DNA from 3 places in the Nonomuraea sp. NPDC049714 genome. Region 3 is predicted to be linked to each of the others. Evidence: riboswitches for the same ligand, from Rfam matches in the RefSeq annotation. Region 3 holds a riboswitch; each other region holds the start of a gene.
The links. A riboswitch is a leader RNA that binds a small molecule or an ion and turns the genes downstream of it on or off. The one in region 3 is predicted to bind cyclic di-AMP.

Region 1: it holds a riboswitch for cyclic di-AMP, as region 3 does, so the genes downstream of both, ACIBQX_RS06160 (C40 family peptidase) here and ACIBQX_RS15325 (hypothetical protein) in region 3, are expected to answer to the same signal.
Region 2: it holds a riboswitch for cyclic di-AMP, as region 3 does, so the genes downstream of both, ACIBQX_RS03695 (CHAP domain-containing protein) here and ACIBQX_RS15325 (hypothetical protein) in region 3, are expected to answer to the same signal.

What each region holds. Positions count from the first base shown of each region.
Region 1 is NZ_JBITLM010000001.1:1,281,221-1,284,378, forward strand. It holds gene ACIBQX_RS06150 (M48 family metallopeptidase) at 1-827, opposite strand, end outside; gene ACIBQX_RS06155 (hypothetical protein) at 838-1,635, opposite strand; gene ACIBQX_RS06160 (C40 family peptidase) at 1,769-2,212, opposite strand; cyclic di-AMP (ydaO/yuaA leader) riboswitch at 2,343-2,501, opposite strand; gene ACIBQX_RS06165 (NlpC/P60 family protein) at 2,866-3,158, opposite strand, start outside.
Region 2 is NZ_JBITLM010000001.1:776,329-779,486, forward strand. It holds gene ACIBQX_RS03685 (aldo/keto reductase) at 1-743, shown strand, start outside; gene ACIBQX_RS03690 (Gfo/Idh/MocA family protein) at 789-1,742, shown strand; cyclic di-AMP (ydaO/yuaA leader) riboswitch at 1,861-1,999, shown strand; gene ACIBQX_RS03695 (CHAP domain-containing protein) at 2,013-2,687, shown strand; gene ACIBQX_RS03700 (YciI family protein) at 2,874-3,158, shown strand, end outside.
Region 3 is NZ_JBITLM010000003.1:434,506-437,663, forward strand. It holds gene ACIBQX_RS15315 (hypothetical protein) at 1-324, shown strand, start outside; gene ACIBQX_RS15320 (alpha/beta fold hydrolase) at 379-1,239, opposite strand; gene ACIBQX_RS15325 (hypothetical protein) at 1,376-2,203, opposite strand; cyclic di-AMP (ydaO/yuaA leader) riboswitch at 2,386-2,523, opposite strand; gene ACIBQX_RS15330 (DUF5302 domain-containing protein) at 2,690-2,890, opposite strand; gene ACIBQX_RS15335 (erythromycin esterase family protein) at 2,972-3,158, opposite strand, start outside.

The DNA.
Region 1 (3,158 bases), on a different contig from region 3:
ACGGGGTAGACGAAGGAGGCGCTCACGGTCAGCGCGAACGCCCCCACCGCGGCGGGAATCCACCAGCGCCTGATCCGGCGGGCCAGGGCCACGATCGCGAGCACCATGACGGTCAGCAGGGCCGCGTTGATGCCGATGCCCTTGAGCCGGTCCGCCGTCCAGCCCACCCAGTCCTGGGTGGACAGCCCATAGTCGCGCAGCACCGTCTCGAACCAGATGCCGAGCGGCCAGCGCAGGGCCTCCTCGATCGCGGTGATGGCGAACACGCCCAGCAGGACCCGCACCCACCACGGGCCGCGCACCCATCCCAGCAGCTTCGCGCCGAGCGGGGTGGCGACGAGCAGGCCCGCGAACACCAGGCCGAGCCCGAGGGACAGATAGCTGGGCAGGCTGGTGGCCGCGTCGAACGCCTGCGACCTGGCCAGCTGGGCGGCGGTGAAGTCCCGGGCCGGGTCGGGCGTGACGGCGGGCGCGGAGGAAGGCAGCGCCTGCCAGGGCGTGGTGAACGCCACCACGCCCACCAGCACGGCGCCCAGCACGGCGAACGCCGCCCCGGCCTGCCGCCGCAGCATCGTGGCCCGCCGCTCGTCCCCCGCTTCCGCCACACCCCTCCCCTGCCCCTCTGGAGGCCGTCCAGCACCGTTGCCGGGCGCGGCTCCCCCCTCCGGGGCCTGTCCAGCGGGTCGCCCCGCTGCGGGCTGTCCGGCGCCGTTGCCGGGCGCGGCTCGGCCGGCGGGCTCGGCGCTCTCGCCGGCCTCTACGGCGACCTCGCCCGCCTCTGTGACGCCGACGTCGTCGTCCGCCGCGTCGTTTCTGTTCTGGTCCATTCGCGTCCCCTCACGCCAGCTGGTCGCGCATGTACGCGCGCCACCGCTCCGTCAGCATGCCGGTCGAGAGCCCCAGCGAGGCGAGCGCCCCGTCGACGCCGCCCGCCTGAGCTTCACGGTAGAGCCTCACCAGGGTCCTCTCACCCCGGTTCCCGGCGAGGAAGCGACACGCCAGCCAGGCCTCCTGGTACGCCCGCGCGAGCCTGGCGCCGTCCCCTTGGAGGGCGAAGTCCGCCGGTCCCGGCAGATGGCGGGGCATTCGTCCCGCTCTGACCTCGGCGGCGAGCTCGGCGGCGGCCACCCGCACGGGCAGCCCGGCGTCCCGGTAGGCGACGTAGTCGGCGAAACCCTCGTAGAGCCAGATCGGCAGCCCGCCGGTGCCCGCGGCGACATGGGTCAGCTCGTGCGTCAGCACCACGTCCCTGCCGGTCGCCGTGAGCCGGGCGAAGAACTCGGGCACCACGATCACCCGGCCGTCGTCCGCCACGGCGGCCAGCCCGTCGACCGACGCCACCCCCGCTAGCCCGGCGGCCTCGGCGGCGGAGCCGGGCACCAGGACCACCGGACGCACCGGCCGGCCCAGCACGCCCGCCACCCGCCGCCCGGCCGCGTCGGCCCGGCGCGCCAGGTCGCGGAGCAGCTCGGCGGGGGCGTGGTGCCCGGCGACCGAAGAGCTTCTCCCTCGTACGACCACCGCTTCGTCACCCCACGGGGCCGGGACCTCGGCGAGGTCCGGAGCGCTGGCCGTGGCGGCCCCGGCCAGCAGCAGGGCCGCCAGCACCGCTCGACGGCTCACCCGCACGGACACGATGCCCGATGGTAGCCGTCCGAACGGCAGCTCCGCCTTGAAGACGGCCCGAAGACGGCCCGATGGCAGCCTGATGGCGGCCGGGACGGCCGAAGGCCCCGTCCCGGGCGGGACGAGGCCTTCGGACCGGGGATCACAACCCGGGACGTACCGCGCCCACGAACGACGACTTGCGCCATCCCGCGAGCTTCTCGATGCGCACCCGTTCGCCTGTCCTCGGCGAATGGATCATCTTGCCGCCGCCGACGTACATGCCGACGTGGCCGAGCCCGCGGAAGAACATCAGGTCTCCTTCCCGCAGGTTCTTGTAGGAGACCTTCGTCCTGATGCGCGCGAACTGGCTGTACGTGACGCGCGGGATCTTCACTCCGGCCTTCTTCCAGGCGAACTGGACGAGACCCGAGCAGTCGAACGAACCGGGTCCGGTGCCGCCGTAACGGTACGGGTCACCGATCTGCTTCTTGGCCACCGCGACCGCCTTACCGGCCATCAGCTGTTGCCGAGCGACCTTGGCCCGCTTCGCGGACTTGGCGGACTTGGCCGCCTTCGTCCCGGAGGAGCCGGAGGATTCGCTCATCGTCGCCGCCTGCGCCGACGTGGCAGGGAGGACCATCCCTCCGGCTGTCACGGTCATGGTCAGCGCCACGCCACTCAGGGCGATGCGGGACAGACGGGGGTTCTGCGAAGAGGTAGACAGGATTTCTCCTTGGAGCTTCCACGAACGCCTACCGGGTTAGCTGACGGATTCGGGCCTGGAAGTCGCCCTACGGCGCGTGTCGCGCCGATTCACCCCTGATCCGGAAACGCGGATCGCTGGGTCCCCGGCTCCGTGCCTCCTGGCTGCACGGACTCGGCAGGTCACCGCCTCCATTCGTCTACAAGGGCGGGGCGGCGACCGGCTGGAATGTTCATCGGTCCACCTCGGAAGATCCGATGGCGGTCCGCGGCGCCATGGCGTGGCGCCGCGAGGCCAGAAGCTACGCCCGGTCGTCACGATCTGGCAAAGCCTGAGTGCCTCAGTCAAGATCAGACAAAGGGCGAGTCAAGTCCTCAACCACTGCTGGGATATGGGGGTTCGTTATTGAAAAGTGACCCTTCTCACAGTTGACGAATGAATGGATTGTCAGGTCCCATCCGTACCTCTTGTCACATGCGTCACATCCATTCACGCCTGGAAAGCACAAAACCGGGCCCCGGAAATGTTCCGGGACCCGGCTCGAAGGGTGTGGATTACGGGCGGCGGGCGCCCGCGAAACTACTGCCGTAGGCGGAAAGGGAGACCACCTTGACCACATCACCGGTCTGCGGTGCGTGCACCATCTGACCGTTGCCCGCGTAGAGGCTCACGTGCCCCAGTCCCTGACTGAAGATGAGGTCGCCGGGCTGCAGGTCGTTCATGTCCACCGCACGGCCGGCCGTCCACTGCTGCCAGGTGGTGCGCGGCAGCTCGACGCCCGCCGCGCGCCAGGCGGCCTGCGTGAGGCCGGAGCAGTCGAACCCACCCGGTCCCGTGCCGCCGAAGA
Region 2 (3,158 bases), on a different contig from region 3:
ACGACGAGGCCGAGCGGGCGGTGACGACCGCACTGGAGATCGGCTACCGTCATATCGACACCGCCACGCTCTACCGGAACGAAGAGGGCGTCGGGCGCGCGGTCCGCTCCTCCGGGATCCCGCGCGAGAAGATGTTCATCACCACCAAGCTGTGGAACTCCGACCACGACCGGGTGCCGCAGGCCTTCGACGAGAGCCTGGCCAGGCTCGGCATGGACTACGTCGACCTCTACCTCATCCACTGGCCGGCGCCGAAGCAGGACAGGTACGTGCAGGCCTGGCGTGAGGTGGAGAAGATCTACCGGGACGGCCGGGCCAAGGCGATCGGGGTGTCCAACTTCACCGTCGGGACCCTCACCCGGCTCATGGACGAGACCGACGTCATCCCCTGCATCAACCAGATCGAGCTGCATCCGTACTTCCAGCAGAAGCAGATGCGCGAGTTCCACGACACGAACGGCATCCTCACCGAGGCGTGGAGCCCGCTCGGCCAGGGCAAGGGCCTGCTGGAGGAGCCCGCGCTCGCGGTGCTGTCGGAGAAGCACTGCCGCACACCCGCCCAGATCGTGCTGCGCTGGCACATCCAGCTGGGCAACGTGGTCATCCCCAAGTCCGTCACCCCCTCGCGGATCAAGGAGAACTTCACGGTGTTCGACTTCACCCTCGACCATGAGGACATGGCGGCCATCGGGGCGCTGAACTGTGGCAGGCGGCTCGGCGCCGACCCCGACCAGCTCGGCTGAACCCCCCAGATACCGCATGAGCCTGTAAATCAGTACGCTTCCGGCGTGAAACTACTGAATTGGGGCATTGCGGCAACCGGTGGCATCGCGCGGACCGTGGGCGCGGTGATCGCCGCCGAACCGGGGATGCGGGTGGCCGCCGTCGGCTCCCGCGACCTCGGCCGGGCCAAGGAGATGGCCGCGACGCTGGGCGCGGAGTCGGCCTACGGCTCCTACGCCGAGCTGTGCGCCGATCCCGGGGTCGACGCCGTCTACGTGGCCACCCCGCACGCCCAGCACCTGGAGGTGGCCGAGGCCGCGATCGCGGCGGGCAAGGCGGTGCTGTGCGAGAAGCCGCTGGCCGCCACCATGGCCGACGCCGAGCGGATGGTACGGCTGGCGCGCGAGGCCGGGGTCTTCCTCATGGAGGCCATGTGGATGCGCTTCAACCCGCTCATCCAGCTGCTGGCGGCCGACACCCGGTTCGGGGAGATCCGCTCGGTGCAGGCCTCCTTCGGGTTCGCGCTGCCCTACGATCCCGCGCACCGGCTGTGGGCGCCGGAGCTCGGCGGGGGCGCGCTGCTGGACCTGGGCATCTACCCGCTCGGGCTGGCCCAGCTCTTCCTCGGCATGCCGTCGAGCCTGACCATGTCGGGCTCACTGGCGCCCTCGGGGGTGGACGCGGAGGCCGGCGGAACGCTGGTCTACCCGGACGGCAGGCGGGCCCTGGTGGACTGCTCCCTGCTCGCCTCCTATCCCAACTCCGCCAGCGTGGTGGGCACCGGGATGCGCGCCGACATCGAGACCCCGTTCTGGGCGCCGCGGCGGGTCGTGCTCAACGGGCCGTCGATGGAGCCGGAGGTGCACGAGCTCGATCCCGCCGACAACGGCTACGCCGGGGAGATCCGTGAGGTCAGGGACGCCTTGACCGAAGGGCGGACCGAGAGCGCGATCATGCCTCTTGACGAAAGCCTTGCCATGATGGGGCTCCTGGCCGACGCTCGCCGGCAAATCTCCTAGCTGGGGGTTTATGGACTTGTAATCCTCTTGCCGTTTGTATTACCTTGTGGGGCATTCGCGGCATACGTCCGGTTTGTCCGTTCGTTGCCGAACCATCGCACTACACGTTCACAGGACCGTCCTGTGACCGCTGAATCCGCCTCAGGGCGGAACCGGGGACCCAGTCCTTTGGGGTGAATCGGCGCCATCGCGCGTCGTAGGGCAGCTTCCACGCCCGAACCCGTCAGCTAACCCGGTAAGCGGCATGGAAGCAAGGAGTAAACCCCCTCGATGGCGAAGCACAGTCTTGCTCGTGCCCTGAAGACCGAACACCTCCGCGCAGCACTCGGCGCGGCCATCATCGCCACCGCCCTCGGCACCGCCACGGTCCCGGCGTACGCCAACCCGGGATCCACCGCCCAGGAGACCCAGCAGACCCGGCAGAACAGGCCGGACGACGCCAACAAGATCAACGTGACCGCCTCGCAGGTCCTGGAGCTCGCCAGGCAGCAGGTCGGCACCTCGGAGAACGCCCGGGGCGGCGGCACCAAGTTCCAGCAGTGGTACGCCCAGTCGCCCCGCGCCATGGAGACCGTCAGGCGTGACGGAGGCAACCCCTCCGCCTACCTGAACGCCGCCTGGTGCGCGATGTTCGTCTCCTGGGTCGGCGAGCAGACCGGCGCCCGTCCCCAGGTCGGCTGGGACGCCTACACCGTGACGCACGCCAAGTGGTTCAGCGACAACGGCCGCTGGGGCACGGTCCCCAAGCCCGGCGCCGTCGTCTTCTTCGCCTGGAACGGCAGCAAGAGCATCAACGCCATCCAGCATGTCGGCTTCGTCGTCAAGGACAACCGGGACGGCACGATCTCCACGATCGAGGGCAACACCGGCAACGGCGCCGTCGAGGAGCGAGTCCGTCCGAAGTCCCAGGTCGTCGGTTACGGCTACCCGGAGTATGCCGCCTGATGGCGAGCACCTGACCCCGCCGGGGTTCACCCGCCATGGGAGCGCGCATCCTCGCCGAGGGTGCGCGCTCCCGGCTTTTCCGACAAGATCCCCGTACACGTGTCGATCCGCCCGCCGCCGGTTCGACGCGTCGACGAGGAGGCTCACAGAGGGCCGTCCGGAGGAGGAGATCCCGCCGTGAAGTTCATGATCGTGGGCAAGGCCAACGAGGAGACCGAGGCCGGCGTGCTGCCCAGCCCGGAGCTCGTCGCCGACATGCACGCCTACAACGAGTCCCTGGTGAAGGCCGGCGTGCTGCTGGCGGGCGAAGGGCTTTACGCCAGCTCGCACGGCGCGCAGATCGCCTACAGCGACGGCAAGGCCCGGGTGATCGACGGCCCGTTCGCCGAGGCCAAGGAGCTCATCGCCGGGTTCTGGCTGATCCAGGTCAAGTCCCGGGAGGAGGCGATCGAGTGGGCGCTGCGCGTCCCC
Region 3 (3,158 bases):
TCGCTCGGGGCCGCGATCGTCGACCACGGCAGCGGTATGGCGCTGGGCTCGCTCGGCAGCTCGAAGGACCTGGATCTCCAGGTCGCCGCGGCCGGCAACACCGAGGTCGTCAAGGCCAAGCTGCGGACGATGGACTCGCTCGGGCTCAAGGACAGCATCGAGGACATCCTCATCACCCTCGGCGGCCAGTACCACATCATCCGGCCGATCTCCGGCCGTGGCGGCAAGGGCCTGTTCCTCTACCTGGCCCTTGACCGCAACCGGGCCAACCTGGCCATGGCCAGGCACCAGCTCAAGACCATCGAGGAGAGGCTCGAGGTCTGACAGATCGCGGCGGCTCGCGTCCGGGCGCGGCGGGCGCGAGCCGTCGTCACAAACCTACGCTTTTCCGGCCGAATTTGAGGTCAGCTTCGTGATGGAACCGGCGATCTCCGGCCACAGGGGCTGCGGCAGGTCGTGCCCCATACCGGGGAGGACCAGGAGCTCGGCTCCCCGGATGGCCGCCGCGGTGGCCTGGCCGCCGGCGAGCGGAACCAGGGGGTCCGCGTCACCGTGGATGACCAACGTGGGCACGTCCACCCCGCCGAGCGGCTCGGTCCTGTCGGGGGAGGCCATGATCGCGGCGAGCTGCCTGGCGGTGCCCGCCGGGTCGTGGCAGCGGTCGTAGGCCAGGGCGGCCAGCCGCAGGAAACGCTCCCGGTCGAGCTCGAAGCCGGGCGAGCCGATCACCGCCCTGTTCGCCAGCGCCTGGGCCAGCACCGCCTCCCGGTCGCCGGCCGGCGGGGCGAACAGCACCGCGCCGGCCGCCTCGGTGGGCGGGGCCGCCGACGGGCCCGTGGTGGACATGATCGAGGTGAGGGTGAGCACCCGTTCGGGGTGCCTGAAGGCGAGGGTCTGGGCGATCATGCCGCCCATCGACGCGCCCACCACATGCGCGGCGGGCCAGCCGAGCACCTCCATCAGCCCGGCCGCGTCGTCGGCCATGTCGTCCAGCAGATACGCCGAGGGCGTCCCCGGTCGGGGGACGCCCTCGGCGTGCAGATGGGTGGACAGGCCCGCGTCGCGGTTGTCGAATCTGACGACGTGATGACCCTGCTCGGCCAGTAGCGAGCAGAATTCGTCGTCCCAGTGGATGAGCTGGGCGCCCAGCCCCATGATCAGTAGGAGAGGGCGCCCGCCAGGCGAGCCGAAGCTCTCGTAGGCCAGTTCGATGCCGTTGACCGATGCACGCGAGATCACAGATGACAATTACCGTCAAACGCTTCTGGCGTAAAGCCAAACCCAAGGGCGGCGGGGGACGGCGGAGGTCGGCGGGGGTCGGCGCAAAGCCATCCCCAGGGGGCGGCGGGGGGTGTCGCGTGCGGTTGGGGCTGGGTCAGCGGGTCATGAGACGGCGGATGCGGTCGCGGCCGAGGATGGCGCCGCCGCCGACGAGGGCCAGACCGCCGGCGAGGGCGGCACCGGTGACGCCGCTCGGCTCTTCGGTCGCGGCCGCGGCGGCGGGGCTGGAGGGGCCGGCGTACGCGGTCGCCTTGACGGAGACGGCGGGGCCGCCGGAGCCCGAACCGGCGCGGGCGGAGGCGTCGGCGAGAGGCTTGCCCTCCACGACCTTCGGCTCGCCCTTCTCGATCTTCTTCTCGGCCAGGATCTGCGGCGGCTTGGCCGGGTTGGCGTCCTTACGCGACCAGGCGCCGGTCGAGAAGGCCACCGGGTGGTTCTTCTTGCCCACGCCCTTGCCCCACTTGGTGATGACGTACTCGACCTTGATGTGGCCCTTGCCACCGTTGTTGTCGACCATCAGCGTCCGGGAGTTGAACGTGCCACCGGTCAGCTCGGCGAAGGTCTTGGAGTCCAGGTCCAGCATGACGCCGCTGCTGGAGGGAGCGCCGGGGCCACGGTCACCGACGAAGAACGGCATCTTCTTGCCGTTGTAGACCACGTAGCCCTCGGTCAGCAGGGGCCAGCTGGGGCTGGCGGCCATGCCCTTCTGCATGGGCTTGCCGCTGGCGGGCAGGCCGGTGTCGCCGGCGCGGCCGGAGTTGTCGTCCCAGAAGTACGAGGCCGTGGTCGAGCCCTTGAGCAGGACCTTCTGAGTGTCGTCGACATCGGCGTGGGCGGCGGGGCCGGCGCCGAAGGTCAGGACGCCGGCAGTGGCGGCGCCGGCGAGCAGGGTGATGGAACGCATGCCGAAGCGAGCAGACATGAAAAAGGGAATCCTTCGTTAGGTAATGGGGAAGCGCGCGCTCGCTTGAGGGCGTAGCCGGGCAGCGAAAGGCCGACGGACGCTACGCGGAGCGCGGAGAAGCTTGGGGGAAGTCGCCGCTCAGTGGGCGGCTGGTGACGTTACGCGGGCTGGGGGTACGCGGGAACGGAGCACAGGTGAGTTCGTCCTCTCCATCTCGCCTACCGGGTTAGCTGACGGGTTCGGACGTGGAGATGTCCTACCGGCCGCGAAGGCCGGATTCACCCCAGGAGATGGGTCCCCGGTTCCCGCGGAGGCGCGGGATTCGGCGCCAGGCGGCCGCCTCTTCCTGTTGAAGGGCCAGGTCACCGCCTGGTAACGCCACTCAACTTATAGGCCAAACCGGACAAACGCAAAGCAAATGCCATGAATTGGTTGAAAGATCTACCTAGGAAGGTCAAGAAAAAGGGGGGTACGGCATGCCGTACCCCCGCGAAATCCCCCGATTCAGCCGCCGCTCTTACGCCTGAACGATCGCTTGCTGGCAGCCGGCCCGTGTGCTCCGTGGATCTTCGAAGCGTCGGCGCCCCTGCCACCCGCACCCGTGTCCGCCTGCTGGTTGCGCTTGCGATCCAGCGCCTCGCGGAACTTGCGCTTCATCTCGTCCTCGGGGGTTTCGCTGACTTCCGGCTCCGGTGATTCCGCCATGAGGACCTCCTGGTGTTGGGGACATACACAGCTTGGCATGACGCTCCTTACAGCGCGAAACCGGGGATCGGCGATTCCGGGTCACAGCGGCGTGGAGCAGGTGCCCGAGCGGATGAAGGCCAGGCCGTCGTAGTCGTCCGCGAGCACGGTCGGAGCGAAGCGGAATTTGTAGGTGAGACGGTTGACCACGGCTCCGTAGGCGCGCACGTGCAGACGGCTGCCGAGCCAGCGCGCCACCCCCTCCGACCGCTCGCCGGTGCGCAGGTCC